4 regions of the Priestia sp. TRM10 genome follow, and region 1 is predicted to be linked to each of the others. Evidence: riboswitches for the same ligand, from Rfam matches in the RefSeq annotation. Region 1 holds a riboswitch; each other region holds the start of a gene.
What was found. A riboswitch is a leader RNA that binds a small molecule or an ion and turns the genes downstream of it on or off. The one in region 1 is predicted to bind S-adenosylmethionine.

Region 1 (7,362 bases):
CGTTATTGGAGGAAGTCCAAATAAGGTACCAGAGGCTTATAAGTGGCGTACTCCTCTTTATGAAGTGGATCAAATTTCTTGTCCTGTACTGCTTATACATGGAGTACATGATGAAAATGTCTCAGTGCAACATGCTTACAAATTAGAAGAAAAACTCAAAAAGCTAAATCATACATATGAAGCATGGTACTTTGAGGGGTTTACACATTACTTTCCACCACGTGAAAATCGCCGAATTGTTCATTCACTTACAAGCTGGATGAAGAAGCATTCAAGTCTTTCACAGGTTTGATAATTTGATATAATAAAAAAAAAGAGGTGATTTTTATGGGTATGCCAATGGAGCTAAACACGATGATTGTAACAAAAGGCAACGAAGAAAGAATAGGGGAGAACGAGTTTGCACTTAAAAAAAGTGGATACCGTCTTTACCCACTTGATATTCCAATTGACATCCGTACGACTAAAGAAGGCGAAAGTCGAGGACGAGCAATCATAAAGAAAATAGAATGGTTCAAAGAAACGACTTTTTTAACATATGAGTTCATTTCCTTGAATTCTACAAACTAAAAGAGCGAGCGCTGTTGCGCTCGCTCTTTCGATTAAACGATTGGTCCACCAAGCTTTTCAATCTCAGAATTGTTTGTTGAGAATTTTTTAAAATTCTCTTTGAATTGATATGCAAGCGTTGTTGCTGCATTTTTATATTCATCAGGGTTTTTCCACGTTTTGAAAGGCTGCAGAACTTCATCTGGCACTCCAGGAACATGCATCGGCATATGAAGCCCAAAAATACCGTCTTGCACTGTTTCTACATTAGCAAGTTCACCTTCAAGTGCTGCTTGCACCATTGCGCGTGTGTAAGCTAGGTTCATACGTTGGCCAACGCCATAAACGCCGCCAGTCCATCCTGTGTTTACAAGGTAAACGTCCACACTGTGTTCTACAATTTTCTTTCCAAGCATCTCAGCATATACAGTAGCAGGAAGAGGAAGGAATGGAGAGCCAAAGCACGTAGAGAATGTGGCTTCAGGTGCTGTGACACCTCGTTCTGTTCCTGCTAGTTTACTAGTGTATCCGCTTAAGAAATGATACATAGCTTGTTCTTTTGTTAGTTTGCTAATTGGAGGTAGCGTACCTGTTGCATCTGCTGTAAGAAAGATGATTGTTGAAGGGTGACCTGCAACACTTGGTTTTATAATATTATCAATAGACTCAAGTGGATAAGCTGCTCTTGTATTTTCTGTTAGTGCGTTATCGTTATAGTCTGGAGTTTTTGTTTTTGGATCTACAAAAACGTTCTCAAGCACTGCTCCAAAACGGATAGCATCAAAGATTTGAGGCTCTTTTTCTTTTGTTAAACCAATACATTTAGCATAGCATCCACCTTCAATATTAAAGACGCCAGAATTTGACCATCCGTGCTCGTCATCTCCAATAAGGCGACGGTTTTCATCTGCAGAAAGGGTTGTCTTTCCTGTTCCAGATAAACCAAAGAAAAGGGAAACATCACCTTCACTGCCAACGTTCGCTGAACAATGCATTGATAAAATATCTTGCTCAGGAAGAAGGAAGTTCATAACAGAGAAAATGGATTTTTTCATTTCCCCAGCATATTCTGTTCCCCCAATTAAGATAATGCGCTTTTCAAAAGAAATAATAATGAATGTTTCAGAGTTTGTTCCATCTATAGCCGAATCTGCTTTGAAGTCAGGTGCTGATACAATTGTAAACTCAGGTTTATGAGTCTTTAAATCTGCATCTTTGTCAGGACGGATAAATAGCTGACGCGCAAATAGATTGTGCCATGCATATTCATTAATAACGCGAAGAGGAAGCTGGTATTTCTCGTCTGCCCCTGCAAAACCATCAAATACAAAAAGTTCATCTTTTTTCTTTAAATGATTTACAACTTTCTCATATAAACGAGAAAACGTATCAGGAGCAATTGGTTGGTTTACCTGCCCCCAATTGATTTTTTTTTCGACAGAAGCATCACGAACAACAAATTTGTCAAGAGGAGAACGCCCTGTGTACTTTCCTGTTGCAACACTGACGGCTCCTGTTTCTGTTAATATACCTTCTTTACGATCTAAAATACGTTCAACAAGAGAAGGTGTTGCAAGGTTATGTTGAACAGACGGAAGCGTTAATAGTTCAGTTAATTTTGTTGACATATCGACAGTACTCATAAGCAATATCATCCTTTTTTCATAACGTTTTTATTTTAACTTAAAAAGAGTATAACACATTTATTTAAATAGTCTATACTAATTTATGAAAAAAGTGCATCGCTTTACTGATATTATATTAGATAAATAAATTTGTAATAAGGGTTGAGTGTTATATTGTTTCTATAATTTAAAAGTGTTATACAATTTAAATTTGAATTTTATTCTTTTTCGTTAGATGACACAAATTCAAAGAAACTAGGGATATTGTGTAAAAAAGGAGTTTGCATTTTCTCAAGCATTTTGAGTTTTAATTCTTGTTCTAAATCTTCTTGATAAACGGGATGGGCTTCTTTTACAAGGCTTGCAATCTTAGGTTGAAGCAGATTGAGAACAGCCATTTTATATTGTTTCTTAGTTTGTTCGTTCAAAATTATCCTTCCTTTCTACCTTGCAGAAGTGCACGAAGTTGGGATACTTCGCGTTCTAAATTTTCCATGCGCTTCTCAAAACGGGATAACAAGTAGAATGTCATTGCTATTGGAAATCCTGCATGCTGGATAAGAGAGACAATACTTATACTTTCCATCATATTCTAGACCTCCTCAGTTTTCTTAGGGCATTTTTTTTCATTTTTGAGATGGCTTGGGGAGAGACAGCGAGCTTTTGAGCAATTTCAACGTTTGTTAAACAAACATAAAAATGTAGATAAAGAACGGTTTTTTCGCGTTTTGTAAGCATTTTGACACAGTGATAAGTGTATTCGTTTGTAATACATTCCTCTATATGTTCCTCATGCTGATGATAATAATTACAAAAACTGTCATCTTTGATCATATTTATTCTAGGCTCTCTGTTATTTTCAAACACTGGTTTATCCAATATAAAAGAGTGAGTATATTCATATTTTTGAATCTTCTTCTTAAACGTGATAGCTTCTGAAGAAAGAAATCGAGAAAAGTATGCGACAAGTCGAACTTCCTCATAAAAACATTTAAAAGCTTGATCAAGCTCTTTTTTTGTTTGCTTGCTTGGATTTTGCTGGTAGTTCTCAAACTTTCTTTGGTGAGAAGCTGAAGAGAAAAAATGCTTTAATAAGGAGTTATTAGGCAAAGAATGAAAAGGTTTCATAAAAAATCCTCCTAACCGGAACGTATGTTCTTTTTTAGGGTAAAAAAAATATGCTGCTAGAAAATCTGCCTATAGTAAAGTAAAGAGGAAAGTTCTAGTGAAAAAACAACCATCTTTTTTAAAAGTTTACCTTATTATAGCTATCTGAAACAGAGTCTTTCTTCCTTACTCTCTGTGATAGATAGGAGGAGAGGAACGATATCCTAGACTAGAGAAAAAAGAGTTTTCTCTCTTAAATGAACCGGATAACGTATTAAGGAAAAGGAAGTTCCTAAAACGTATTGACACTTTTCCCTTTTGTACGTTAAGATAAGTCATTGAACGGATACTCTCTTATCCCGAGATGGTGGAGGGACATGGCCCTATGAAACCCAGCAACCGTCATCAATTAAAGATGAAAAGGTGCTAACCTGACGCAAGGGAAACCTTGATCGATAAGAGCGAAAGGCAAACTTTGACGTTAAACCTTTCCTCAAGCTAGGAAAGGTTTTTTTATATGTGTGTAAGAGGGAACTTTATTTACAATAATAAGGGAATGAGTACCGTATCATAGATTTGCTACCTTTAGAAGGAGGAACAAAGATGTCAGTTAAACGTCGTTTATTTACTTCTGAGTCTGTGACAGAAGGCCACCCAGATAAAATTTGTGACCAAATTTCGGACTCAATCCTTGATGCTATTTTAGAAAATGACCCTAATGCTCGTGTTGCTTGTGAAACATCTGTAACAACTGGTTTAGTATTAGTAGCGGGGGAAATTACAACTTCTACTTATGTAGATATCCCGAAAATTGTTCGTGAAACAATTAAAGGAATTGGTTACACTCGTGCAAAATATGGTTTTGATGCTGAAACTTGTGCTGTATTAACATCTATTGATGAGCAATCTGCTGATATCGCTCAAGGTGTTGACCAAGCTCTTGAAGCTCGTGAAGGATCAATGTCTGAAGAAGAAATTGAAGCAATTGGAGCAGGAGACCAAGGTCTTATGTTCGGATTTGCTTGTAATGAAACAAAAGAGCTTATGCCTCTTCCAATTTCATTATCACACCGTTTAGCTCGTCGTTTAGCAGAAGTACGTAAAGAAGAAATTCTTCCTTACCTTCGTCCAGATGCTAAGACACAAGTAACAGTTGAATATGATGAAAATGATAAACCTGTTCGTATTGATACAATTGTTATTTCAACACAGCATCATCCAGAAATTACGCTTGAGCAAATTCAACGTAATGTAAAAGAATATGTTATTAACCCAGTTGTACCAGCAGAGCTTATTGATGAAGACACAAAATATTTCATCAACCCAACAGGTCGTTTTGTAATTGGTGGCCCTCAAGGTGATGCAGGTTTAACTGGACGTAAAATCATTGTTGATACGTATGGTGGATATGCTCGTCATGGTGGTGGAGCTTTCTCTGGTAAAGATCCAACAAAAGTGGACCGCTCAGCAGCATATGCAGCTCGTTATGTAGCAAAGAACATTGTGGCTGCAGGTTTAGCTGACAAATGTGAAGTACAGCTTGCATACGCAATTGGTGTTGCACAACCTGTATCAATTTCAATTGATACGTTCAAAACAGGCAAAGTATCTGAAGAAGTACTTGTTGACGTTGTTCGCAACAACTTTGATCTTCGCCCAGCGGGAATTATCAACATGTTGAACCTACGTCGTCCAATCTATAAGCAAACTGCTGCTTATGGACACTTTGGTCGTACTGATGTTGAACTACCATGGGAATTAACGGATAAAGCTGAAGCTCTTCGTACTCAAGCCCTTGAAAAGTAATCAAAAAAAGCTTGTCACTAAATTAGTGACAAGCTTTTTTTATATCTCTCTTCTCAAAGCAGAGAGGACATTTGTTTTTGTTGCTTTACGAGCGGGTCTTAATCCTGAAAGAACCGCAACGCTAGCGCTAATAACTACAGCGATAATAATGAGTGAAATCGGAATATAAGAATAAGTGACATGGAACGAATCATCCGCTCCTTCACTTAATACAGAAGTAAGAATCATTGGTAGAATAGCATTTGCCCCAAAACTTACAATGTAGGACACAATAATTCCAATAATAGATCCTAAAACTCCAATAAAAGCACTTTCCATTAAAAAGATTTTTTGAATAACTTTTGGTTGTGCACCAATCGCTTTCATAATCCCAATTTCTTGAGTTCGTTCTGTGACAGCCATTGTCATTGTATTAAAGATACCGATAGCTGAAATAATTACAGCGATAGTTCCAACAAATACTAGTCCAATTTTGAAAGCTGTAAAAAACTTGTTAATATTATCAAGCTGCTGTGTAACAGAGTTTGCTTGATAACCTTTATCTAAAAGCGCTTGTGTTAATTGCTCTACATGCTCAAATTTATCTGCAAAAACAGCTAAGTCTGTTGAAAAGCTCTCCTCTTCAACTCCGAGAACGTTTGAGAAATCACTTAGAAATGAACTGCTTATAAAGATGTTAGAATCAACAACCCAATCGTTTGGGTTTTCTTTCGCAATGCCTACAATTTTAAAAGTATAAGATTTCTTCTCCTTTACTTTCCCAGTCTCTTCGTCTGTATTAGACACCTTTAGAGTAATGTTTTTATTTAAGACATTTCCTTGAAACCCTTTAGGTTGTTTTAAATCATAATTTGCATTTTGTTCAGACTTTTTTAGTTCTTGTTCAAACTTTTCCTGCTCTTTCTTAGACCAAAGCTGGCTTGCAAAATTATAGCCAACAATAACTTCATGTGACGAAGTTGGCATCCGTCCTTTTGAAAGACTCATTCCTGCGTTTGTTTCTTGTTTCATATTCGTAAAAATGAGAGAAGAGTTCTCGCTAGATCGTTCATCAAGCATTGTTTGAATAGGTTCGTTAACCGTTGTACGTTCAACAATAGCTTTGACATTTTCGTTATCTTTTAAGTCTTTTTTTAAGTCACCACTTAAATCTTTTGTATTCTTTTCGCTACCATAAATAGGAATCTTTGTAACGATCTGCTGTGAGAGTATTTCGTCTGTAACTGTTTTTTGCATTCCAAAACCAATTGAAGCAAGAACAACAAGAAATGCACACGACATTGCTGTTGCTAGAACGGTCATAAAGACACGGAGTCGGTTTTTCTTCATATTTCGTTTAATAAAACTAACTTGATCTTTAAAATTCATTTTTTACATACACCTTCTTTACGTAGTACACCATCGTGTAAATGAAGCTTATGATGTGCAATAGAGGATACTTCTTCATCATGAGTAATCATGACAAATGTAATTCCGTATTGTTTATTTAACGTTTGAATGAAAGAAAGAATAACTCTCTCAGTCTCTGAATCTAAGCTTCCTGTTGGTTCATCTGCGAGAATAATAGAAGGGTTCAAAACAAGTGCCCTTGCGATACTGACACGCTGCTGCTGTCCTCCTGAAAGCTCATTAGGATAATGGTTACGGTGGTTCTCTAATCCAACTGTTTGTAGAATTTCTAAAACTTTTTGTTTTCGTTCAGACTTGCGCATACCTTTTAAAGTAAGCGGCAGTTCAACATTTTCATATGTAGTAAGGCTAGGGATAAGTTGAAAGTTTTGAAAGATGAACCCAAAATGCTCAAGACGAAACTGAGCCCATTCCTTTTCATTGAAGTTTGTGACCGTTTGATTATTGATTTCAATGGTTCCTTCTGTTGGGGCAATGTAGCCAGAAATTAAGTTAAGAAGCGTTGATTTACCAGAGCCACTTTTTCCAACAATACAGGTAATTTCACCTTTAGGAATGTCCATAGAAACATCTTTTAGGACAGGAACAGTCTCTTCTGTTCCTTTTTTGCCAATTTTAAAAGAATGAGAAATGTTTTTTATGCTAATCATGCTTTTTCCTCTCTTTCATTTTATAAAATAAAATCGTTATAAGTGTATTAATATAAATAGTACAGTTAATACTGTATGTTGAAGAAGAGAGAAAGTCAATACTTTTTTCAGCAGAAAATATAAAAAGAGATCCTCGTTGATAACGAGGATCTCTTTTTAAGCAAGCTTACTTGTGGTAGAAGCAATTGAAATTGTTTCTTCATACTGAGTAAGAA
Region 2 (7,362 bases), on a different contig from region 1:
GCAATCCTCTCATTGTTTCTAAAGCGATCACAATTTCACTTATCTTCGCTTGCACGTGCTGATATTCACTAATATTAATAGTATCTACAATTGACTGTGCTACACCTAATGTAAATTCCAACTTAACAACTTGACGGGACACAACTTGATGAAGAATAAGGGCAACATAGCTACTTCCCAAAAAAAGACTTTCCGCTGCTTGTTTATCTTCATAGAAAAAGAGCCTCTCCCACGGAACTAAAACATTGTTAAATATAACGACTGCATCAAGCTCATCAAAACGCGAACTTAATGGATAATTAAAAGAGGAAGAATGATAAGAAAATGGTTCTCTGCACAAGAACGTAAGTCCTTCTGTATTACTAGGAATTGAAAAAGCAAAAGCTCCTTTCTCATCCAATCCTTTTCCACCCGTTGAAAAAACGAGAAGTTCATCCGTAAGACCACCTTGTGTAGCAAGTAATCTTGCTCCTTTAAATAAAAGACCGTCCTTTGTTTTCTTCACTGCCTGAGCTGCAATTGGTTCCTCTTCTAATTCTTCATAATAAAAAGATCCTCTATTAACCTGTGGACTTACATATGTGTGTGTAAAAGATAAATCGAGATTCTTTGCTTTCTCATATAGCTGAACAAGGTTCTCACTACCTTGTTTATGCTTCTTTTCAATTAACGAAGCTCCTGATGAAAAAGCCATAAGAGCTGTGTTCATATAATCAGGGGCCCTTCCCATCATCCCACCTGATTTCCTAGCCCAAAGCTGTGTTGCTTTTCTCCTCTTTTCTAAATCTTCCTTTGTTTTCGGTTTCATAAAAGCTGTTCCGTACGTTTTTCCTTCTTCAGAATGAGTAAGGACTGATTTATGCTCGCCATCTTGCATGTCATAAAGTCCCGCTTTGCTTTTTACAACTCCTTGAAAAGCACTGTGCTCACTAATGTCTCCTTTTACTTTTTCTCCTTTTACCCATACATCATTTCTTAAAAGGTTTAACCTTGTAACAAACTCTTTTCCATCTATGATTCCCAAAGAAACCCGCTCCTCTTCACTGTTATTGTCTTCTATATCGTATTCACTCTTTTAAAAAAAGAAACAGAATATACAACCTAAATAAGATAGAGAGGACTTCAAACAAAAAAGATGGTGAAGAGCCTATAAGTCTTTACTTTTAAAAGGAGAAAAGTGATGAAGCAGACTTTATTAAAGTTCACTTATAAATATGTTTACTAAGCGAACATAAATAAAGAAGAACATCATTTAAAATCTGTTCTTCTTTTGGTCTATTTTCATCTTTTGATTCTTTTTAAAGCTTCTAAATCTTCTTCTACAGAAAATATTTTCTGCTCTACAATCGTTTTGCTGTCTTCAATTCCCTTATTATAGAAATAAGCTCCGACATTTTCTTTTATAAAATAAAAAACTGTTTCAGCGGCAAGTTCTCCTATTTCTTCTCCTCGTTCTTCTAGAAAAAAGCGTTGAATTTCATCAATCACTTCTGCCTTTTGTTCTTTTGATAATAAAATTTCCATACAGTGTACCCTCTCTTTTCTAGCTTTCTACTATTGTTCTCTTCAATGTACCAGGAATCTTGTTTATTTAAAACATTCTTTTACAGTCATGTGTAGCAAATCCATAAGAGGACCAAATGAATAATTAACATCAAGTCGTTCTGTCCACTGATGCGCGTCTCTCCCTCTAGGACCTAAGTTAAAGACAGGTACTTTAAACTGTTCTAGGTCAGAAAATGGAATATCATAGCCTTTCTTCCACAATGGCATGTTGTGAACAAGTGGCAAGAAAGTTTCTAACGCATGATCAAGTCCAACATAGCTAAGGTCTGAAATGCCTCCAAAGTAAAGCTGCTTATGAAACGCTATCCCATACTTTTCTGCACCTGTTTTTGTTAGTATTTGAACAAGTTTTTTTATAAGCGGATGATCATCTGTACATACAGCAGGATAGTATGGTGGTGCGAAAAACAGAATAATCATTGGGGAAAGCTCTTTGCATAAAAGAGCAAGCTTATTCAAAATAGCCGTTGTTTGTTCCCTATGATCGAGAGAGGACGTCTCATGTTGTACCTTCTTAATTAAACTATCAACGTGTTCCTTCCCGTAAGTATCCACTCCATATTTATAAAGTTTCTCATACGTAAAAACGTGAACATTTACAGACCTTGGAGTAGAAGATTGCATCATTCCATAATGAAAAGCGCGATTATTATAGTGCTTCTCTACTTCACGAGCTGCTTGCTGAGCACTTTCTAATAGCGAAGAAACAAACTTATCCATCGGCTTCTTCATCACTAAGAAATTATAAAGAGATAACGCTCTGTTTGGGGTTTGTGTTGAATACTCTTTCTTTAAATCTCCCTGAGACAAAATAGTTGGAGGAGGACTTACTTCCCCTTCAATCACTTCACAATAGTCTGTATTAAGCTCTAATGCTCTTGTAAGCTCACTAACAAGTAAATTAGCGTTAAGGCCTGCAAAAGGCTCTCCAACATGACTTTCTTTTCCATAGCAAAAGAAACCTGGCAATACCTTTCCAATCGATCCAACATATAAATAATCTTTCGTATCACCAGGATAACGACTGAACATCGGTTCTCCATTTAAGACTAGAGAATATTGAAAACTGTGTTGTTTTGCAAAATCAAGCAAAACAGGTACTGCTCTTCTCATTCCTACCGAACTTACTTCTTCATCTGGAACAGATAAAAACAACAGATTTCCTTCAAAGTCTCCATTTGTCGCTCGTTCAATGAGAGACATTTGAGTCGCCATTCCGCTTTTCATATCCATAATTCCACGTCCAAAAAGCCATTCTCCTCGATCTAAGTCTTGGCGGACTTCAAATGGTACAAGCTCACGCTGCCCATAAAATCGTTTTGTTAGTTCAATGGGGTTAAAGGCAGCATCTTTCCAAATCCCATATCCCTCAACTCCAACAACATCATGATGATTAACAAGAATAACCGTTTTATTTGTTTTTCGACCTTTTACAAAAGCAGTTACAATAAATCTGCCGTCTTCCGTATCATGTAATTGAGCATAAGAAGGGTGTTTTCTGAAATATGGAAGCTGTAGAAACTTACGATGAATAAACTTGGCCATCTCTCCTTCTGCAGAGCTTCCAGTAATACTCGGAACGGACACAAGTTCACAAAGAAGGTCGATGAGCTGTTGTTTTGTTTGAAAGTAAGTTTGCCCTTTCATGTTCTCCCCCCTGTTCGACGTTTTAGAAAGCAATGTTTATGCTGCTATAATTAAGCCCATTCTCCGCTATCTTCCTTTTTACGTCAACCACTTTTTAAAGAAAGAAAACCAAATAAAAAGAGCAGCTCTTTCACTTGTAGGCTGCTCTTTTTTCTTATTTTGCTTCTAAATAGTCCAAGATATGATCAATTAGTTCTTCACTGCTTTGATCGCTTCCATATTCAATGGAATAATCCATGACCGTCGCTCCTTCCTCAATTTACCTTTTATATAAGATAACACAGTTTTTGACTGTTTAGGATGTATATTTTTTAAAAAATTTCGACAAATTTATTTTGCGCTACTCATAGCGTTTTTACAAACATCCTATAGAGGTAGTTTGCTCACTTTATTATACGTGATGAATACTAGATTCGTTCTCGCTTTCTAATAAGAGGCAAGCACTCTTTCTTTATGCTCAAAGCCGACTCTCTGAAGCTTTTCTAAGAGAAGGTTAGACACTTTCTCATCATCACTTCTCTGTAGGTCCTTATAATCAATAGCTACTGAATATGTACAGTCACAATCTTTAGCGATAATTTGAATAAATGTCTCAAGGGAATGAATATAAACTTCTGACACCACATTTTCTAAATTTTTTTCAACATAAGCTTTCCACTCGACATGTTTCATTTTATCTCTCTCCTTTTAATATACTTTTCGACAAAGGCAAAAGAAAAATGCCAATCGCTAAAAGCGATTGGCATCTTTTCTCTGCACATTTATCACTCAAAGCGTTTGCTTTGCTGGTAGTAGCACCTTGCATACGCAGGTTGCTGTGGAATCATTGAGCCAGTTCTCTTATCCACTCTTGATAAGTTGTATATTTTTCTATTGTTAATAAAGTTGACTGTCTTAATAAACAATATATGTTTGTGAATAATGGAATTATACCAACTATTCTTCACTTTGTAAATGAGCATTTTGAGTAAAAATGAAAGAACGGTTTGAGCATATGTATCGATTTCCTGATATTATTAATAAGAAGTTATCGGTGTAACCTTGACCTTCACCTTAGTTTACATATACAATGAAAATTTGTAGAAAGGAGTTTCAATATGTATCATTTTAAAACAAAAAAGCATAGTTTCAATTACACGATTCACCAAGTTCAAAATACAACAAACGTTCAAATTTCAGTTTGCAAAGATGAAGGGGTTCTGCTTACTGTACCGAAAAGTTTTACAAAAAGCAACCTTCAATTTGTATTAGCCCGCAAAGCTGACTGGATTGCTGAGCAGCTAGGAGACGTTCAAACTTCTGAGGAAAATCATCATCAAGATGAAGAAAAGATAACAGAAGCAGAAAACGTTGTTAAATCTGATAAAAAGAAATCGTTTCAATCTGGAGAGCGTTTCTTTTACCTTGGACGTCAGTACCGTTTAAACATCGAAACAACTGAAGATACTCCATCTTTCGCTTTTAAATATTCAAAATTCACAGCACAAATTCCAACAAGCTGGGATGAAGCAAAAACGAATGAAGAAATCTTTACTATGTTAAAAGAATGGTACATAACAAAAGGCCATGATAAATCAAAAGATATTTTAAAAAGCCTTAACCCTCTTTTAACAAACGATGTAGCTTCTATCACATGGGAGGAATCGCCTAACCTTGTTTCTTACAACAACGGAGATGTAAAAGCAGATTGGCATTTGCTTATGGCACCAATGGCAACAATTGAAGCTGTTATCGCGAAAGAAGTGGAACAAAATCCTTCTTCCCTTTTTGAAGACTATAATGAACGCTTAGAGTGGCTAAAAGAACATACGCTCTCTCTATAAATTAAAGGAGTAGTAGAGCTGAAATGGTTTCATACTTATAATTGAGGGGTATAAACATAAAAATACTGATCCACCTAAAAAGGAGAGTTTTTTTATGAAAGGACAACGCTATTTTATTTTAGCTCTTGTTTTTGCTCTTATCGTTGCTATTTTAGCTATTGTAAATGATGAACCCGTTCAGTTTAACTACGTATTCGGTACACAAGACTGGCCACTGATTCTCGTTATTCTTGGCTCTGCTGTATTTGGTGGCGTTGTAGCTGTATCATTGAGTTTGGTTAAAATCATTCGTCTTCAGAGTCAAATCCGTCAACTTCAAAAAAATGGAGCATCAGTACCTCCTTCTATTGAAGCTGACAAAGACCATCCAACGGCCGCAAAAAAGAAGGAAAAAGAAATATCTTCTTCCGAAAATAAAAATGTTGGTATAAAGAGCAGGCTAAATAAATAAAGATGTAGAAGGTTAGTACAGGGAAATGTACTAGCCTTCTTTGTGTTGCATAGCATCCAACTATCTTTATTAAAAGGAGCGAATTGTAGCTTGACAAAAAGTACAAAAAGCGAACTTTGGTCTTATGTAAAAACCATCATATTAGCTATTATTTTATCCTTTTTTATTCAACATTTCTTCTTCCAACCTTATACAGTAAAAGGGGATTCAATGCTACCTAACTTAAAAGATGGAAACAAAATTGTCGTCAATAAAGTAAACTATAAGTATGGAAAGCCCCAGCGAGCAGATCTCGTCGTTTTAAAATCTCCCGAGCATAAGGAAGAATATCTTGTAAAGCGAATTGTGGGCCTGCCTGGTGAAAATATCTCGTTCAAAAACGATGTTCTTTATGTAAATGGACAAAAAACAGCTGAACCTTATTTAAGCAAAGCAAAGCAAGAAAAATTACCCTATGAACAAGTAACGAATGATTTCACCCTAAAAGAAATAGTAGGCCTAGCTAAGATTCCTAAAGACTATGTCCTTGTATTAGGCGATAATCGTCCTATAAGCAATGATGGGCGCCATTTTGGGCTTATTAAAATCGATAATATTGTTGGGGAAGTGAACATGAGATATTGGCCGCTGAATAAGATCAGTTTTATGCATTAACTCTTACCTCCCTGTTTTTTTACATAACTGTAATATTATTTTGATACCGAATTTACGTTTTTCCTTTATACTAAAAGTAGCAAAAGCAATTAGAGCAAGGAGGAATTTTAATGCTACTTTTCCGCTCCCTTATTGCGTTTTTAGTAATCTGTTTTCTGACTGCTTAGCTTCCTGAAAACGGCTCTATTCCAATGAAAAACACCTTATTTACGAAATTAAAAATAAGCTCTATATAAAGAAAGCCATTCAATATGAATGGTTTTTTTCTTCTATATATTGTTTCCATTCCCCCCATACCAAATATGAAAAAATCGATATAATACAGCAAAGGAGATGATTATTATTCAAAATTTGCCTTTTTATTCTTATGAAGAAGCTTTATCAAAAGTTCAGACAGGCGATATCTTACTTTGCTCTGGTCATTATATGATAAGTCGTCTCATTGGATTTTTTTCACGTTCTTCTTTCAGTCATGTTGGGGTTATTGTCAAATGGGAAAACCGTATTCTAGTAATGGAAAGTGTTGAGGATGATGGTGTACGTATTGTTCCACTCTCCCACTACTTTAAAAATTATGAAAATAAAAATGAAAGCTATAGAGGCAAACTATTTATCGCTAGACATGATAAATTTATGAGCGATAACGTCTCAGAAGAAGAGAAAAAAAGACTAATTGATAAAGGGATTTCCCTTCTAAATAGACACTATGATAAATTTGAAATTCTAAAAATTCTACTTCGTATTGTATTTAAAGTTCCTAACTATAAACAAAACAACCAATATATTTGCTCTGAACATATTGATATCCTTTACAAAGAAGCAAATATTACCCTTGCCCCATTACAGTGTCGCCCTCTTTTTCCAGAGCATATTGCAAAAGATAAAAGCATTACATTTCTCTTTCGCCTTCTGTAAAAGAAAATAAATTCCTTTTTCTTCCCTACTCTTTTATAATAAAGAGTGAATAGAGCAGCGGGAGGAATAACTAGATGCAGTATCGACGTAATGAAGGTTTTCGCTTTCAATTCGAATCACCGGTAAAAGGGCTTTTTTCCATTATTCGGCGGAATGGTAAACAGGTGCAAAGCAGAAGCGGCAGCGTCACAGTTATTGACATAAGCCCAAACGGACTGCGCCTTCAATCGCCATTAGAACTTCCTATTGAAACCAATCAAAAAATTGAAATTAACGTTTCTTTCACAATAAATAGTACTAAACTTT
Region 3 (7,362 bases), on a different contig from region 1:
ATGGTGGTTAGAATTATTTGCTCCCTTTCTCCATCACTGAAAAAGCCCGTACTTATCGTGTTTAAAGATGTGAAGACCGTAATTAATGAAAGGCCTATCCCACTGAGCACAAAGGCCGCAAAATAAAGAGTGAGAAAATTCCTCCATTTCGAATCATCTTCTCTGTTCATCAACTCATACCATTTCTTCGCAATAAGAAAACCGATAAACATAAAAATGCCTGTATAAAATGTCTTCCACCAAAAATGTTCATATATGCCGAGTGATAAAAAGAGCGTTTCAATTCCCATAAACAAAAAGGACAAAAGAAAAATCCTAAAAATAGACCAATTGTAAGCTATAACAATCAAAGCTGCTGTTGGATAAACAAATGTTTGGGAGACAAGAGAGCCCAGTATATTATCATAATAGTGGTTCTGAACAAAATGAGGCTTATATACGTAGCTATTTAAAATAACCATAATAAAAAAATCTAATAAGTGCGCTAATCCACCAATAAATAAGAATAAGAGTAACAGCCTCTTGTTCGATTTTCTCCACAGAATAAAAACAGTCAAAAGTAAACTTAAAACAAGAAGAATAAAAAAAGGCAGTGACTGCGACAAACTACCCCCTCCTTTCCGACACTTTTTAGCATGTATCAACGCTTAAAAGATATACGAAAAAGAGCGCTAAAGAAGATCTTTAGCGCTCTTTTTGGAGAAGCAATGAATTATTCAATACCTTTTAGGAGATTTGCCATTTCAATAGCTGAAATTGCTGCGTCCCATCCTTTGTTTCCTGCTTTTGTTCCTGCACGCTCAACGGCTTGTTCGATTGTTTCCGTTGTTAAAACTCCAAATATAACTGGAACGCCTGTTTCAAGACTTTGAGCAGATACTCCTTTAGCTACTTCATTGCATACATAATCAAAGTGTGGTGTTGATCCACGGATTACAGTACCAAGAGTAATAACCGCATCATATTTCTTAGATGCTGCTAATTTTTTTGCTACAAGCGGAATTTCAAATGCGCCTGGTACCCAAGCGATATCAATATCGTCAGGGTCCACTCCATGACGTTTCAATCCGTCTTCTGCTCCACCTAAAAGCTTGCCTGTAATAAACTCATTAAAACGACCTACAACGATTCCTACTTTTAATCCTGTTCCTACTAAATGTCCTTCAAATGTTTTTGCCATTTTTTTCTCCTCTTTCCTTTTAAAAGTGTAGTAAATGTCCTAATTTCTCAACTTTTGTATGAAGATAGTGCTCATTGTCTTTTAAGACAGGCATTTCAAGCGGGACACGCTCGACAATGTCTAAACCATATCCTTTTAACCCAGCAATTTTTCTTGGGTTATTTGTTAAAAGTTGCATTTTTTCAATTCCTAAATCACGAAGAATTTGAGCTCCTAATCCATATTCACGCAAGTCCGCTCCGAAACCTAGTTTTTCATTTGCTTCAACTGTGTCATATCCCTCTTCTTGAAGCTTGTACGCTTTTAGTTTATTTAAGAGTCCAATGCCACGTCCTTCTTGACGCATATAAAGTAGAATACCTTTCCCTGATTTCTCAATTTGAGAAAGAGCTGCATGGAGCTGTGGTCCACAATCGCAGCGATGTGAACCAAACACATCTCCTGTCAAACATTCAGAGTGAACACGAACAAGCGGGACATCCCCTTTATTTATATCTCCTTTTACAAGAGCGATATGTTCACGATCGTCCACAGAATTAGAATATCCAAATACCTTAAAGTGACCAAATGACGTTGGAAGTTCAATTTGCACTTCTCGTTTCACAAGCTTATCATGCTTACGACGGTATGCGATCAGTTCCTTGATTGTAATAAGCTTTACATCCAGCTTTTTCGCAAGCTCTATTAAGTCAGGAACACGCGCCATTGTGCCATCTTCCTTCATTACTTCACAAATTACAGCTACTTCTTGAGATCCGCAAAGCTTTGCCAAATCAACAGCAGCTTCAGTATGACCTGCTCTGCGAAGAACGCCTCCCTCTTTAGCAATTAGAGGGAAAACATGACCAGGTCGACGAAAATCAGCTGGCTTAGCCTCTTTATCTAAGAGAGCTTGAATTGTTTCAGAGCGTTCAAAAGCACTAATACCTGTTGTTGTTGTTTTATGATCAATGCTGACTGTAAATGCTGTTCCATGGGCATCTGTATTTTGAGAAACCATTGGTGAAAGCTCAAGCTCTTCAGCACGCTTTTCTGACAGCGGCGTACAAATAAGTCCACGCCCATGCACAGCCATTAGATTAACATTTTCAGGTGTAGCATGCTCTCCTAGAACAATAAAGTCTCCTTCATTTTCCCTGTCCTCGTCATCACATACAATAACGACTTTTCCTTTTTTTAAATCTTCTAATGCTTCTTTAATTGTGTTAAACATTTTGACACCTCTTTTTTAAAATCCATGATTTTTCAGAAACTCATAGCTTAGCTTATCCTCTGGTTTTGCTTCTTCTTTATGAACAAACTTATGAAGATATTTCCCAATCATATCGCACTCAATATTGACAGTGTCCCCACGTTTTTTAGCTCCTAAAATCGTATAATCCGTTGTATGCGGAATAAGTGAAACAACTAGTTCATCCCGCTCAAGCCCAAAAATAGTTAAGCTTGTTCCATCTAGAGCAACAGAGCCTTTTAATAACAGGGAACGAGTTAGATGCTCTGAAAGATGAATACGGTAATAAATCGCATTACCTTTTGGCGTTACTTCAATAATTTCTCCCGTACCATCAATATGACCTGAAACAAAATGTCCTCCAAATCGCCCATTCGCTGCCATTGCTCTTTCTAAATTCACTTTCACTCCTTGCTTGAAATCCTTTAAGTTTGTTGCTTTAATCGTTTCTGGCATAACATCGACAGTAAATCGATCTTTTGTAAAGCTTGTGACAGTTAAACAAACTCCATTTACTGAAATGCTATCACCAAGATTTACATCTTTTAAAATTTCATTTGCTCGAATTGAAAAAATAATGGCATCTGTCTTTTTTTCAACTCGTTCGATTTCTCCTATTTCTTCTATAATCCCTGTGAACATATTATTTCCCTTTCTTTCTAGAGACAATTTTAAGGTCTTCACCTAATACACTTGTTTCTATAATCTCAAGATGCTGCGTTTCAGCCATTGTAGAAAAACCAGCTCCACCAAATGCACTTGGAGCATCTTTCCCACCTATTAAAATAGGAGCAACGTAGGAAACTACTTCATCAAAAAATCTGCTCTGTAAAAAAGCTCCATGAACAGTTGCTCCTCCCTCAACTAACAGGGACTGAACTCCTTTTGCTGCTAAAAGTTCTAAAATATGCTCTATATTTTGAGGCTGCTCAAGTGAAAAAATAGAAACATGCTCTTTAGCAAAAGGAGCTTTCTTCTCTTCGCTAACATTTCCTGTAATAACCCACGTTTCAGCAGAATCATCTTGAAAAATCTTAGCCTCAGGTGAAACTTTAAGGTTTGTGTCTAGTACAATACGGATTGGATGACGCGCATGCCCCATAATTCTTGTTGTCAACAGTGGATTATCAGCTATCACTGTATTTGCTCCAACTAGAATTCCATCATGAGAATGTCGAAGACGATGACCATCAAGCCTTGCTTGTTCACCAGTAATCCACTTGCTTTCTCCAGTTTTTGTCGCAATTTTACCATCCAAACTCATGGCAGACTTTAATGTCACAAAGGGACGCTTTTCTCTCATAAAATGGAGAAAGAAAGGATTAAGTGCTTTGGCCTCTTTTTCAAGAACGCCAACTTTCACTTCGATGCCCGCCTTTTTCATCATTTCCATCCCTCGTCCACTTACAAGCGGATTTGAATCAAGAGATGCAACAACAGCTCGCTTAATGCCTTTTTGGATAATAAGCTCTGCACATGGAGGTGTTTTCCCATAATGGCTACAAGGTTCAAGAGTGACATAAATTGTCGCCCCATAAGCTTTATCTCCTGCCATATTTAAAGCATGAACTTCAGCATGTGGTTCACCTGCTTTTAAATGTGCACCCATTCCAACGATTGCTCCATCTTTTACAACAACAGCTCCAACTGCTGGATTCGGTTTAGTTTGTCCTATTGTCGCACTTGCCATTTGTATAGCAAGTTTCATATATGCTTGATCGTTCACTTTTCCCCCTCCATTACAAACCCCTTTATACGTAAAAACCCCTTTAGGATTGGGTCCTAAAGGGGTAGAGATGCTGAATCAGTATATTGACAAAATGAAAATAAGCGAAAACAAACTATCATATGTATGCTTAAAAAACGTTATGCACGCTTTAAAAAACACAAACTGATAGTGTCGCACCTGATCCTTCTCCCATCCAGACTTTAACTGTCGGCTCAAGATTCAAACTTGATCAACCGCATATCAGTAAAGATATGCGGGTCGCGGGCTTAGAATATAATCATTATTCACCACCGCCGGTTAGGATTTTCACCTGACCCCGAAGGATAACTATGAAATTTGACTTTATTATAGCAGAGGTTCTCACAAAAGTCATAACTTTTTGCTTCTTTTCTCGTACTTTCTAATTTTTCCCCTTTTAAATCCGAACATTATTCCTAAAATAAAGTTTAATATCCAAATTTACCCCTTCAGCTTTTTTAAAGTATGTTTCCCCTTAAAAAAAGAGAATTTTAAAAAAAGGGTTTAAAATGTTCAGAAATTATTGTATAATTTCAAAAATCAGATACACTTTCCAAGGAAAAGTAAAATTTATTATTAGTATATTTAAAAACTATCCAAATTCATACGCATATAAATATTTCTTATCACGAGAAGTGGAGGGACTGGCCCTATGAAACTTCAGCAACCAGTTACGTTTGTAACAAGGTGCTAAATCCAGTAAGCATATTTGCTTAGAAGATAAGAAGACAACTACAAGTCTTCTTTTCATAAAGAAGGCTTTTTTTATTAGGAAAGTGATGTTCACTAAAAGGGGGAGATGAAAATGGGTTTACTTGAGGATTTACAGTCAAAAATTCTAATTGGGGATGGGGCAATGGGAACACTGCTTCACGCTCACGGAATTGATAACTGTTTTGAAGAACTAAATATTACAAAGCCGGAAGATATTTTTAATATTCATAAAGCATATCAAAAAGCAGGTGCTTCTGTTATTCAAACAAATACATATGGAGCAAATTTCCCGAAGCTTAAAAGATATGGAGCGGAAGAAAAAGTAAAGGACATCAACGTTGAAGGAGTTCGTCTCGCTAAAAAAGCAGTTGGAGATTCTGGCTACGTTCTAGGTACAATTGGCGGGATTCGATCGTTCCAAAAAAGTATTATTTCTCTTGAAGAAATTAAAAGAAGCTTTAGAGAACAACTTTTTTGGCTTTTGTCTGAGGATGTTGACGGACTTCTTTTTGAAACATTTTATGACTTGGAAGAGCTGAAGACCGTTTTAGAAATCGCACGCCGTGAGACAGATAAACCTATTGTGACAAATGTCTCTCTCCATGAAAAAGGAGTTCTTCAAGACGGAACCCCGATTGTGAAAGCTTTAAAAATATTAGAAGAACTTGGAGCGGATGTTGTAGGTACAAACTGTCGTCAAGGTCCTTATCATATGCTTGAAATTTTAGAGGAAGTTCCTCTTTTAGATAAAAGTTTTCTATCAGCATATCCAAATGCTAGTTTACCTCAATATGTTGATGGTCGCCTTATTTATGAAACAGACCCAGACTATTTCTACAAAACAGCGCTTGCGTTTAAAGACCAAGGAGTTCGATTACTTGGAGGATGCTGCGGAACAACGCCTTCGCATATTGAAGCAATGGCAAAAGCGCTCACAAATGCTGTACCAATTACAGAAAAAACGGTAAAGGAAACTCCACCAATTGAGATTCTTAGTCAAGAGATTCAGGCACAACCCCATCTTCATGAAATTGTACAAGAAAATCACTCCATTATTGTTGAACTTGATCCACCTAAAAAACTTGGAGTTGATAAGTTTCTAAAGGGAGCTCATGCTCTTCAAGCAGCTGGAATTGATGCATTAACACTTGCAGATAACTCTCTAGCAAGTCCACGTATTAGTAACCTAGCGATGGCTTCACTTTTAAAAGATCAGTTAAAAACGCGCCCGCTTATTCACTTAACGTGTCGAGACCATAACTTGATTGGTCTTCAGTCACACTTAATGGGCATGCATACACTAGGATTCAATCAGGTTCTCGCTCTAACAGGCGATCCATCAAAGATTGGGGATTTCCCTGGTGCTACATCAGTATATGATCTCTCTTCTTTTGACTTGATTCGCCTTATTAAACAGTTTAATGAGGGAGTTTCATTTTCAGGTAAGCCTCTTGGCCAAAAAACAAACTTTTCAATTGCTGGAGCTTTCAATCCTAATGTCCGCCACCTTGACAGAGCCGTACAACGCCTTGAGAAAAAAGTTGATTGTGGAGCAGATTACTTTATCTCTCAGCCTATTTATTCAATTGAGCAGCTTGAAGATGTCTATGAAGCAACTAAAAATTTAAAAGCTCCTATCTATATCGGTATTATGCCGCTTACAGGTGCTAAAAATGCTCGCTTCTTACATCATGAAGTGCCTGGCATTAAACTATCAGAAAATATTCTAACTCGTATGGAGAAAATTGAACACAATAAAGAACAAAGCGCTAAAGAAGGAATTCTACTTGCAAAAGAGCTCATTGATAGAGCATATGAGCTTTTCAACGGCTTGTATTTAATTACTCCATTTATGCGCTATGAGATGACAGTTGAGCTCGCTAACTATATTAAAGCAAAAGAACTTGTTTCAATAGAAAGGAAGATTTAAATGGCTTTCACGAACATCACAGAACAATTACAGAAACGCATTCTAATTGTTGATGGCGCAATGGGTACAATGATTCAAAATGCCAACTTAACAGCAGATGATTTTGGTGGCGAAGAATATGAAGGATGTAATGAGTATTTATCTCAAACAAAACCAGAACTCATTCAATCTATTCATGAGCAATATTTAGAAGCTGGAGCAGACATTATTGAAACAAATACGTTCGGGGGAACAGCCCTTGTTCTAGATGAATATGATCTTGGCTCGCTTGCTTTTGAGCTTAATGTTGCTTCAGCAAAACTTGCGCGCGCTGCTTGTGATAAATATTCAACACCTGACTGGCCCCGCTATGTTGCAGGTGCAATGGGGCCTACAACAAAAACCCTTTCTGTAACAGGCGGAACAACGTTTGATGCTCTTGTTGAAGATTATTTTGAACAAGCGAAAGGCCTTCTAACAGGTGGCGTTGACTTACTTTTACTTGAAACATGTCAAGATATGCTGAATGTAAAAGCAGGGTTCCTCGGTATTCAGAAAGCTTTTGAACATTTTAATAAAGA
Region 4 (7,362 bases), on a different contig from region 1:
CAATTCACTTTGGATTATGACATTCAAAGAAAAGATTGTCAATAATTTTTAGAAAATTCCTAATCCCTTGATTCGCTCAATAGCTTCTCGGATTCGCGTTTCCTCTGTTAGCAATCCTGTTCGTACATATCCTTCACCATGCTCACCAAAACCAATTCCTGGAGCTACCACAACATGTGCTTTCTTCAAGAGTAGATTGGAAAATTCCGTTGATGTATATCCTTTAGGGACACGAAGCCAAGCAAAAAAAGAGCCTGCTGGAGCTTTTACATCCCATCCGATATTTTGCAATCCCCCTATCCAAACTTCACGTCTTCTCTCATAAAGAGACAAAAGATCCTGAACACTTTTATGACTATGCAGAAGCGCAACTTCGGCTGCTTTTTGAATAGGACTAAAAATACTAACATAAAGGTGATCTTGTAAAAGTTCAATTGCTTTAATAACGCTCTCGTTTCCAACCGCAAAAGCAATGCGCCAGCCTGCCATATTAAATGTTTTAGAAAACGTATAAATCTCAATTCCAACGTCTTTTGCTCCTTCAGTTTGCAAAAAACTTCTTGGCTTCTTGCCATCAAATCCGATTGCTCCATAAGCAAAATCGTGAACAACACAGATATCATTTTTGTCGGCAAAGCTCACCGTATCTTCAAAAAATTCTTTTGAAGCAACAGCACCTGTTGGATTATTTGGATAGTTTAAAAACATCAGCTTAGCACGTTGTTTATCTTCTTCTGACAGTGAACTATAGTCAGGTAAAAAATCATTTTGCTCTGTTAAAGGCATTTTAGTTAATGTTGCGCCAGCTAGCGCAACCCCTGATAAATAGTCCGGGTAACCCGGATCTGGAACAAGGACACCATCCCCTTTATTAAGCAAACACTGGGGAATTTCAACCAATCCTGCTTTTCCGCCAAATAAAATGGCTACTTCTTTTGTTGGATCAATTGTTACTCCATATTCTTGTTTATAAAAAGAGGCTGCAGCCTCTTTTAAAAAGCTGTGCCCTTGAAAAGGCGGATAACCGTGAAATTGAGGATTATTACTTGCTTCTTGAAGAGCCTTTACAATATGATTAGGAGTCGGCTTGTCTGGATTTCCCTGACCAAAATTAATTAAGTCATGTCCTTTATGTGCTTCTTTTGCTACTTTTTTAACAAGAGAAGCAAAAAACTGTTCTGGTAACCCTTTTAAAAGGTCTGACTGCTGAAATATTTTCATCATAAACAACCTCTCGAAAAATTCTACAAATTCTAATGATTCATGATATATGCTTCTTTCATTTCTGTAAAGATGAAAAAAGAAAAGTTTTTCTCGCTCTAAACAAATAACCTAATCTTAAATTTACGTGTTGACAAAACCTACAATCGTTGCTAGTATACTTTTCAAACAGTGTTATTTCATTTCCAACTTAAAATCACATATACTCTTATCAAGAGTTGGCTGAGGGAATTGGCCCTTTGACGCCCAGCAACCGACCATTTGTTCATTCTGTGTAAAATGAACGTAAAAGTGGCACGGTGCTACTTCCAACAGAAAGGATATCCTTTCTGAAAGATAAGAGGTTTGACCATATCTTCAAGCCTCTTTCATAAAGGAAAGGGGCTTTTTCATTGTTAAATAAGCACCCCTACTCCCTTTCACTTCTTAATTCCGATTAAACAAATCTATTTTGGAGGTTTACTTCTCTTATGACTTTTCAATTTGATGTTTATAAACCGTTAACAGAAGAAAGCGCTATATCTCTTTTAAAACAACTTCATTTTTTTGCTGAAGATGAACATGTAACATGCCATGAAATTGGCGATGGGAACCTTAACCTTGTTTTTCAAATGAGTGCTCAAGGTAGCGCAAAAAAATGGATTGTAAAGCAAGCTTTACCATACGCTAAAGTTGTGGGAGAAAGTTGGCCATTGACGCTGCAGCGAGCCAAAATTGAAAGCGAAGCTCTGTTACAATTTGCAAAATTCACCCCTCACCTTGTTCCTGAGGTGTTGTACAGTAATGAGACGCTCGCACTAACAATTATGGAAGATTTATCTCATCTTTCCATTGCAAGGACAGGACTTATTAAAGGTGAATCTTATCCGAATTTAGGAAAAGATATTGGCACCTTTTTAGCTCACATTCTCTTTAAAACATCTGATTTAGGGTTGAGTCCAACTGAAAAGAAAGAAAAAGCACAGCAATTTTCAAACCCTGAGCTTTGTAAAATAACAGAAGACCTCGTTTTTACAGATCCATTCTTTGATCATGATACAAATGATTTTGAACCAGAACTATCAGAAAAAGTAGAACAACTTTGGAAAGAGGATGAACTTAAGCTTGAAGTAGCTAAATTGAAGAGACTGTTTTTAACAAATGGAGATGCCCTTATTCACGGTGATTTACATACAGGAAGTATTTTTGCTAGCGAGCATGAAACAAAAATTATCGATCCTGAATTTGCTTTTTATGGACCTTTTGGTTTTGACTTGGGTCATTTTATCGCAAATTTATTGTTTAATGCACTCCGTCGTCCCCAAGCTCAAACTGAGCTTTTTGGCTTTATTCATGATACATGGGAAACTTTTTCGTCTGTATTTACGTCTCTTTGGAAAGAGGATAAAAACAATCCTTTTCTACAAGTTAACGGCTATCTTGACTATACACTCCAAACCATTTGGCAAGATGCATTAGGTTTTGCAGGATGTGAAATAATCCGCCGAACAATTGGGCTTGCTCATGTAGCAGATCTTGATACGATCGAAGAAAGTGAACTTCGTATTCGTACAAAAGAGATTGCTTTAGACATAGGAAAATCTCTCATTTTAAATCGAGTAGAGATTAAAACTGTTCAAGACTTGCACGAGCTTTATATTGAAAATAATGAATTTTTAGGAAATAACGCTAGAACTGTTTAGAAAGGATGAAAGAAAAATGGCAATACCAAGATCGGTAGAATGGAAAGAGGATTCCATTAAAATTTTAAATCAACAACTTATTCCCAATTCTGTTGAGTTTCTAACTTTAGAAACAATTGAAGATGTATGGGATGCTATTAAAACTTTAAAAGTGCGTGGAGCACCAGCAATTGGAATTGCCGCTGCTTTTGGATTAGCCCTAGCTGGATCAAAATTTGAAGGAGAGGACTTACAAGAATTTCATACACACATTCGTGAACAAAGCTTATACCTTGCTTCTTCTCGCCCAACGGCCGTTAATTTAACATGGGCCCTTCATCGTTTACAAAATAAAATTGAGAATGCGGCTTCTGTCAATGAAGCAAAAACAAATCTTGTTCATGAAGCTATTTTGATTAGCGTTGAGGATGAAAATATCTGTTATAACATTGGACAGCATGCTTTGTCACTTTTTAATAAGAATGATTCTGTAATGACCATCTGTAATGCAGGGTCGATTGCCACCGCTTATTATGGTACGGCATTAGCTCCTTTCCATCTCGCAGCAGAAGTTGACTTCCCTATCCATGTATTTGCTTGTGAAACTCGCCCTCTCTTACAAGGTGCGCGATTAACAACGTGGGAACTCTTACAAAGCGGGGTAAATGTTACGTTAATTACTGATAGCATGGCTGCACATACAATGAAAACAAAGAAAGTCGACGCTGTTATTGTTGGAGCCGACCGCATTTCTGCAAATGGAGATACAGCTAATAAGATCGGAACCTACGGATTAGCTATTTTGGCAAAACAGCATGGAATTCCATTTTATGTTGCGGCTCCTTTATCAACGTTCGATATTTCTCTTAAAAATGGAGATGAAATTCCAATTGAAGAACGAAAAGAGGAAGAAATCCTTAAAGTAGGAAATGAGTGGGTTGCACCTAAAAACACATCTGTTTATAATCCTGCTTTTGATGTGACTCCTGCAGAACTTATCTCAGGTATTATTACAGAACAAGGTATTATACATGGAACTGAATTCGATAAAATCCCTGACTTATTTACAACTAAAAGCTTATAAAAGAGAAGAAGCATAGCTGCTTCTTCTTTGTTTTTTACAGAAGTGTAACATTTCATTGTAGAAAACATATTCTTCTCTTCAACTGCTTATTATAATAATGAAATTTTTAAAAAGTGTAAGGAGGACAAGAAAGTGAAAAAAAATGAGAAAGAATTCACAGAATCCGAAAGCTCCATGCACGAAACAGATGAACAACAGTCTGTTGATCTCGTTTTTATAGAAGGACAAGGATGGAAAGAAGAAGAAAGTGAATAAGCTAAGCGAATGTATCGCTTAGCTTTTATATTTTTACTGTGCCATTCTGAACTGTTAATCCTTCAACAGTTAATAGAAGTTCTTTTTGATGTATTTTATTTCCCGCATATCCTGTTAAAGAGGCATCTTTTCCTATTACACGGTGACAGGGAATAATAATAGGCAAAGGATTAGCTCTATTAGCACCGCCAACTGCTCTTACTGCTTTTGGACGCTGTACCTCTGCTGCAATATCACTGTAAGACCAGACGCTTCCATAAGGAATTTTTGATAATGTATTCCACACTTCCCGCTGAAATAGCGTACCTTTTTCAATACAAAGCGGTAAATTAAATGTTTGTCGTTCTCCTTTAAAATATTCCTCAAGCTGTTGCTTAGCAGTAAGCGCCCAACCCTGATTTTTAATTTCATCTTTTTCAATAACAAGCTCTTCTCCAATGGAAAGAGCTGTCACGCCTTTGTCGTTTGAATGGATGACAATATTGCCAAGCATCTCATGAACAAGGACGCTATAATATTTGTTCATTCTTTCTTATTCTCCTCACTTGGGTTGATTGGTAAGATGATGGAAAAAGTTGTGCCAAGTCCTATCTCACTATGAACGTCAATATAACCGCCATGTTCCTCAATAATTTTATATGACACCATAAGACCTAGTCCTGTACCTTTTTCTTTTGTTGTATAAAAAGGCTCGCCAAGACGCTTAATTCGCTCTTCAGGCATGCCTTCTCCTTCATCTTTAATAGAGACTACAATAAACTTTTCATCTTTAGCATGTACACTTACAGTTAGGGTACCACCTATAGGCATAACTTCCAATGCATTTTTCATAATGTTAATAAATACCTGTTTTAGCTGATTCGGTTCACAGTAAAGAAGCGGTAATGAAGGCTCAAATTCTGTATGAAACTGCACGTTTACAAGCGTTGCTTGTGCTGTTAATAAGTCCATTGTTTCTTGGACAATTTGAATAATATCTTTTTGCTCGTGTTTAATTGCCTGAGGTTTTGCTAATACAAGAAAATCTGTAATAATATTTTCAATACGCTGAAGTTCTGACGTAATGACGTCAAAATATAGAGAAAAATCATCTTTCTCTTCATGATCTATACTATTTTGTAAAAGCTGAATAAATCCTTTCAATGCTGTCATTGGATTTCGGATTTCATGAGCAATTCCTGCGGCAAGCTGCCCTACCACTTGTAGGGTATCTGATTTTCGAATTTGCTCTTCCATCTCTTTCTTTTCAGTGACATCTCGTAGCATTGTCATATAGACCCCTGGAATAATATCTTTCTTCGTTGAATATTCAATGGTTCGCTTGCGACCACTCTTCATTGTGTAAGTTAACTCACCTTCATGCTCTCTGTATTCCTTAAGAAACGATAAATGAACATCTAATATCTTTTTGTTTCCTTCATCTAGCAGGTTTCGCACGTTCAATGAGCATACTTCTTCTTTTGTTAATTCAACAAAATCACATAAAACAGAGTTAGCATCAATAATCTTTAAATTTTCATTCCAAAGCAGAACACCATCGACAGAACCATTGAAAATCGTTCTAAATTTTTGCTCACTTTCTCTTAACTCTTGTTCCATTTTCTTTCGTTCACTTATATTACGGAAAATAGTTAGATTATGGCCTTTTATAATACCTTGTTTTGCTGTAAACTCTAAGTCTTTCTTTTCACCATTTGGCATATAAAAAGGCAGCTCTTCTCTTATCGCATTAAAATCATAAAAACGATTTGTAATTTCTTTTGTTTTTGGCTGTGATAAATCTAAAAATTCTTCTAGATTACTTCCGATAAGTTGATGAAGAGGAAGCTCAAATGTACGAGAGGAAGAAGGATTTGCATCTACAACTGTCCAATCTTCATTCCAAATAATAATGGCATCAACAGCGCTTTCAAAAATTTCTCTAAATTTCTTTTCACTTTTAGCTAGCTCTTGCTCCATGTCTCTCTTTTCTGTAACATCGCGCATGATAGACATATAATAATCACTATTAATATGAGCTGTTGTTGTAAAATCAAAGTACACTTCTTCTCCTTGCCTAGTTTGAATAGGAAGTTCTCCTTGTGATTTTCCATTCCTTTTTAGCGCATGCCAAAGACGCTCAATCTTATAATGATAAATCGGAAGAACAAGCTCACTTAATGTTTGAACAAGCAGTTCATTTTTAGTGTAGCCAATCCTTCGGCAAAGGGACGGATTCGCATCAATAATTCGCCCTTTCTTGTCAAAAATCAAAATACCATCAATCGCTTGATTAAAAATATCTTGAAACATTTCTTGACTAATAAACCGCTCATTTTCTAAGTTCTTTGTTTTTGTAATATCCCGGAACGTTGTCATTAAAATGGCATTTTCTCCATCATGCTTTTCTGACTGAAATTCAATATACTTTATCGAGCCATTCGGCAAATATAAGGGGCCCTCAAAATAAAAATGGTCTCCGCTTGTAAGAGAATAATCATACCGCTCTAATGCCTCACTTGACATCATTTCCAAAAAATCTCGCACATGAAGTGAGAGGAGCTCCTCTTTTGCACATTCAAACAAGCGACAGGCTGCTTGATTGACGTCTGTAACGCGCAAATCACCATTAAATACAATCATTGCATCCCGTGCTCTGTCAAATACGATTCTAAGCTGCTCCAATTCTGCTGTTTCATCTCGACTTTTCTCAGTTGCTTGAAGTGATCCTTCAGCCGACATAAACGTTGCTCCTTTCACACATATATAGTGACAGCTTTCTTATTATCTTATGGTTATTCTACATATTACTCCAAATTCCTCCTATCTCTTTTTGAATAGACAGGAAAAGATGCTTGACTAGATTTCTCTAGCCAAGCATCTCTTTAACAGTCTTCAACAATAATATAGGTTGCTTTGACAGGACCATGAACACCAACGACAAGGTTCATCTCAATATCGGCTGAGTTACTCGGTCCTGTAATAAAATTAATGCAAGAAGAAATATCTTCTCCTCCTTCAACTTTTTGATGAATATACTGCGCAGCTTGCGTCATTCTCGGCACGATTGTACTCTTAGGAATAATAGCAATATATGTTGTAGGAAGAAGGCTAACTGAACGTCCCTTTCCTCCTCCGTTAAATAAAACAACTGTTCCTGAT

Region 2: linked by a shared signal. The riboswitch ahead of ACK3CR_RS11485 (hypothetical protein) and the one ahead of metK (methionine adenosyltransferase) in region 1 are both predicted to bind S-adenosylmethionine.
Region 3: linked by a shared signal. The riboswitch ahead of ACK3CR_RS11875 (bifunctional homocysteine S-methyltransferase/methylenetetrahydrofolate reductase) and the one ahead of metK (methionine adenosyltransferase) in region 1 are both predicted to bind S-adenosylmethionine.
Region 4: linked by a shared signal. The riboswitch ahead of mtnK (S-methyl-5-thioribose kinase) and the one ahead of metK (methionine adenosyltransferase) in region 1 are both predicted to bind S-adenosylmethionine.

Annotation. Positions count from the first base shown of each region.
Region 1 is NZ_JBJZOT010000015.1:1,404,473-1,411,834, reverse strand. Features, by position in the region: gene ACK3CR_RS24045 (alpha/beta hydrolase family protein) at 1-292, shown strand, start outside; gene ACK3CR_RS24040 (DUF2584 domain-containing protein) at 328-570, shown strand; gene pckA (phosphoenolpyruvate carboxykinase (ATP)) at 603-2,192, opposite strand; gene ACK3CR_RS24030 (hypothetical protein) at 2,393-2,602, opposite strand; gene ACK3CR_RS24025 (YvrJ family protein) at 2,605-2,763, opposite strand; gene ACK3CR_RS24020 (sigma-70 family RNA polymerase sigma factor) at 2,760-3,302, opposite strand; SAM riboswitch class I at 3,633-3,743, shown strand; gene metK (methionine adenosyltransferase) at 3,885-5,087, shown strand; gene ACK3CR_RS24010 (ABC transporter permease) at 5,127-6,455, opposite strand; gene ACK3CR_RS24005 (ABC transporter ATP-binding protein) at 6,452-7,147, opposite strand; gene ACK3CR_RS24000 (glycosyltransferase family 4 protein) at 7,304-7,362, opposite strand, start outside.
Region 2 is NZ_JBJZOT010000013.1:35,021-42,382, reverse strand. Features, by position in the region: gene hpaB (4-hydroxyphenylacetate 3-monooxygenase, oxygenase component) at 1-1,024, opposite strand, end outside; gene ACK3CR_RS11495 (DUF2164 domain-containing protein) at 1,282-1,524, opposite strand; gene ACK3CR_RS11490 (M20/M25/M40 family metallo-hydrolase) at 1,588-3,213, opposite strand; gene ACK3CR_RS11485 (hypothetical protein) at 3,640-3,885, opposite strand; SAM riboswitch class I at 3,972-4,073, opposite strand; gene ACK3CR_RS11480 (YgjP-like metallopeptidase domain-containing protein) at 4,311-5,036, shown strand; gene ACK3CR_RS11475 (LapA family protein) at 5,131-5,487, shown strand; gene lepB (signal peptidase I) at 5,578-6,141, shown strand; gene ACK3CR_RS11465 (YiiX/YebB-like N1pC/P60 family cysteine hydrolase) at 6,475-7,056, shown strand; gene ACK3CR_RS11460 (PilZ domain-containing protein) at 7,131-7,362, shown strand, end outside.
Region 3 is NZ_JBJZOT010000013.1:116,461-123,822, reverse strand. Features, by position in the region: gene ACK3CR_RS11900 (hypothetical protein) at 1-605, opposite strand, end outside; gene ribH (6,7-dimethyl-8-ribityllumazine synthase) at 713-1,180, opposite strand; gene ACK3CR_RS11890 (bifunctional 3,4-dihydroxy-2-butanone-4-phosphate synthase/GTP cyclohydrolase II) at 1,200-2,393, opposite strand; gene ribE (riboflavin synthase) at 2,409-3,053, opposite strand; gene ribD (bifunctional diaminohydroxyphosphoribosylaminopyrimidine deaminase/5-amino-6-(5-phosphoribosylamino)uracil reductase RibD) at 3,055-4,137, opposite strand; FMN riboswitch at 4,318-4,468, opposite strand; SAM riboswitch class I at 4,779-4,885, shown strand; gene ACK3CR_RS11875 (bifunctional homocysteine S-methyltransferase/methylenetetrahydrofolate reductase) at 4,964-6,802, shown strand; gene metH (methionine synthase) at 6,803-7,362, shown strand, end outside.
Region 4 is NZ_JBJZOT010000013.1:76,064-83,425, reverse strand. Features, by position in the region: gene ACK3CR_RS11690 (pyridoxal phosphate-dependent aminotransferase) at 49-1,221, opposite strand; SAM riboswitch class I at 1,427-1,564, shown strand; gene mtnK (S-methyl-5-thioribose kinase) at 1,692-2,903, shown strand; gene mtnA (S-methyl-5-thioribose-1-phosphate isomerase) at 2,920-3,966, shown strand; gene ACK3CR_RS11675 (hypothetical protein) at 4,099-4,221, shown strand; gene ACK3CR_RS11670 (methylated-DNA--[protein]-cysteine S-methyltransferase) at 4,247-4,747, opposite strand; gene ACK3CR_RS11665 (PAS domain-containing sensor histidine kinase) at 4,744-6,942, opposite strand; gene ACK3CR_RS11660 (LutC/YkgG family protein) at 7,086-7,362, opposite strand, start outside.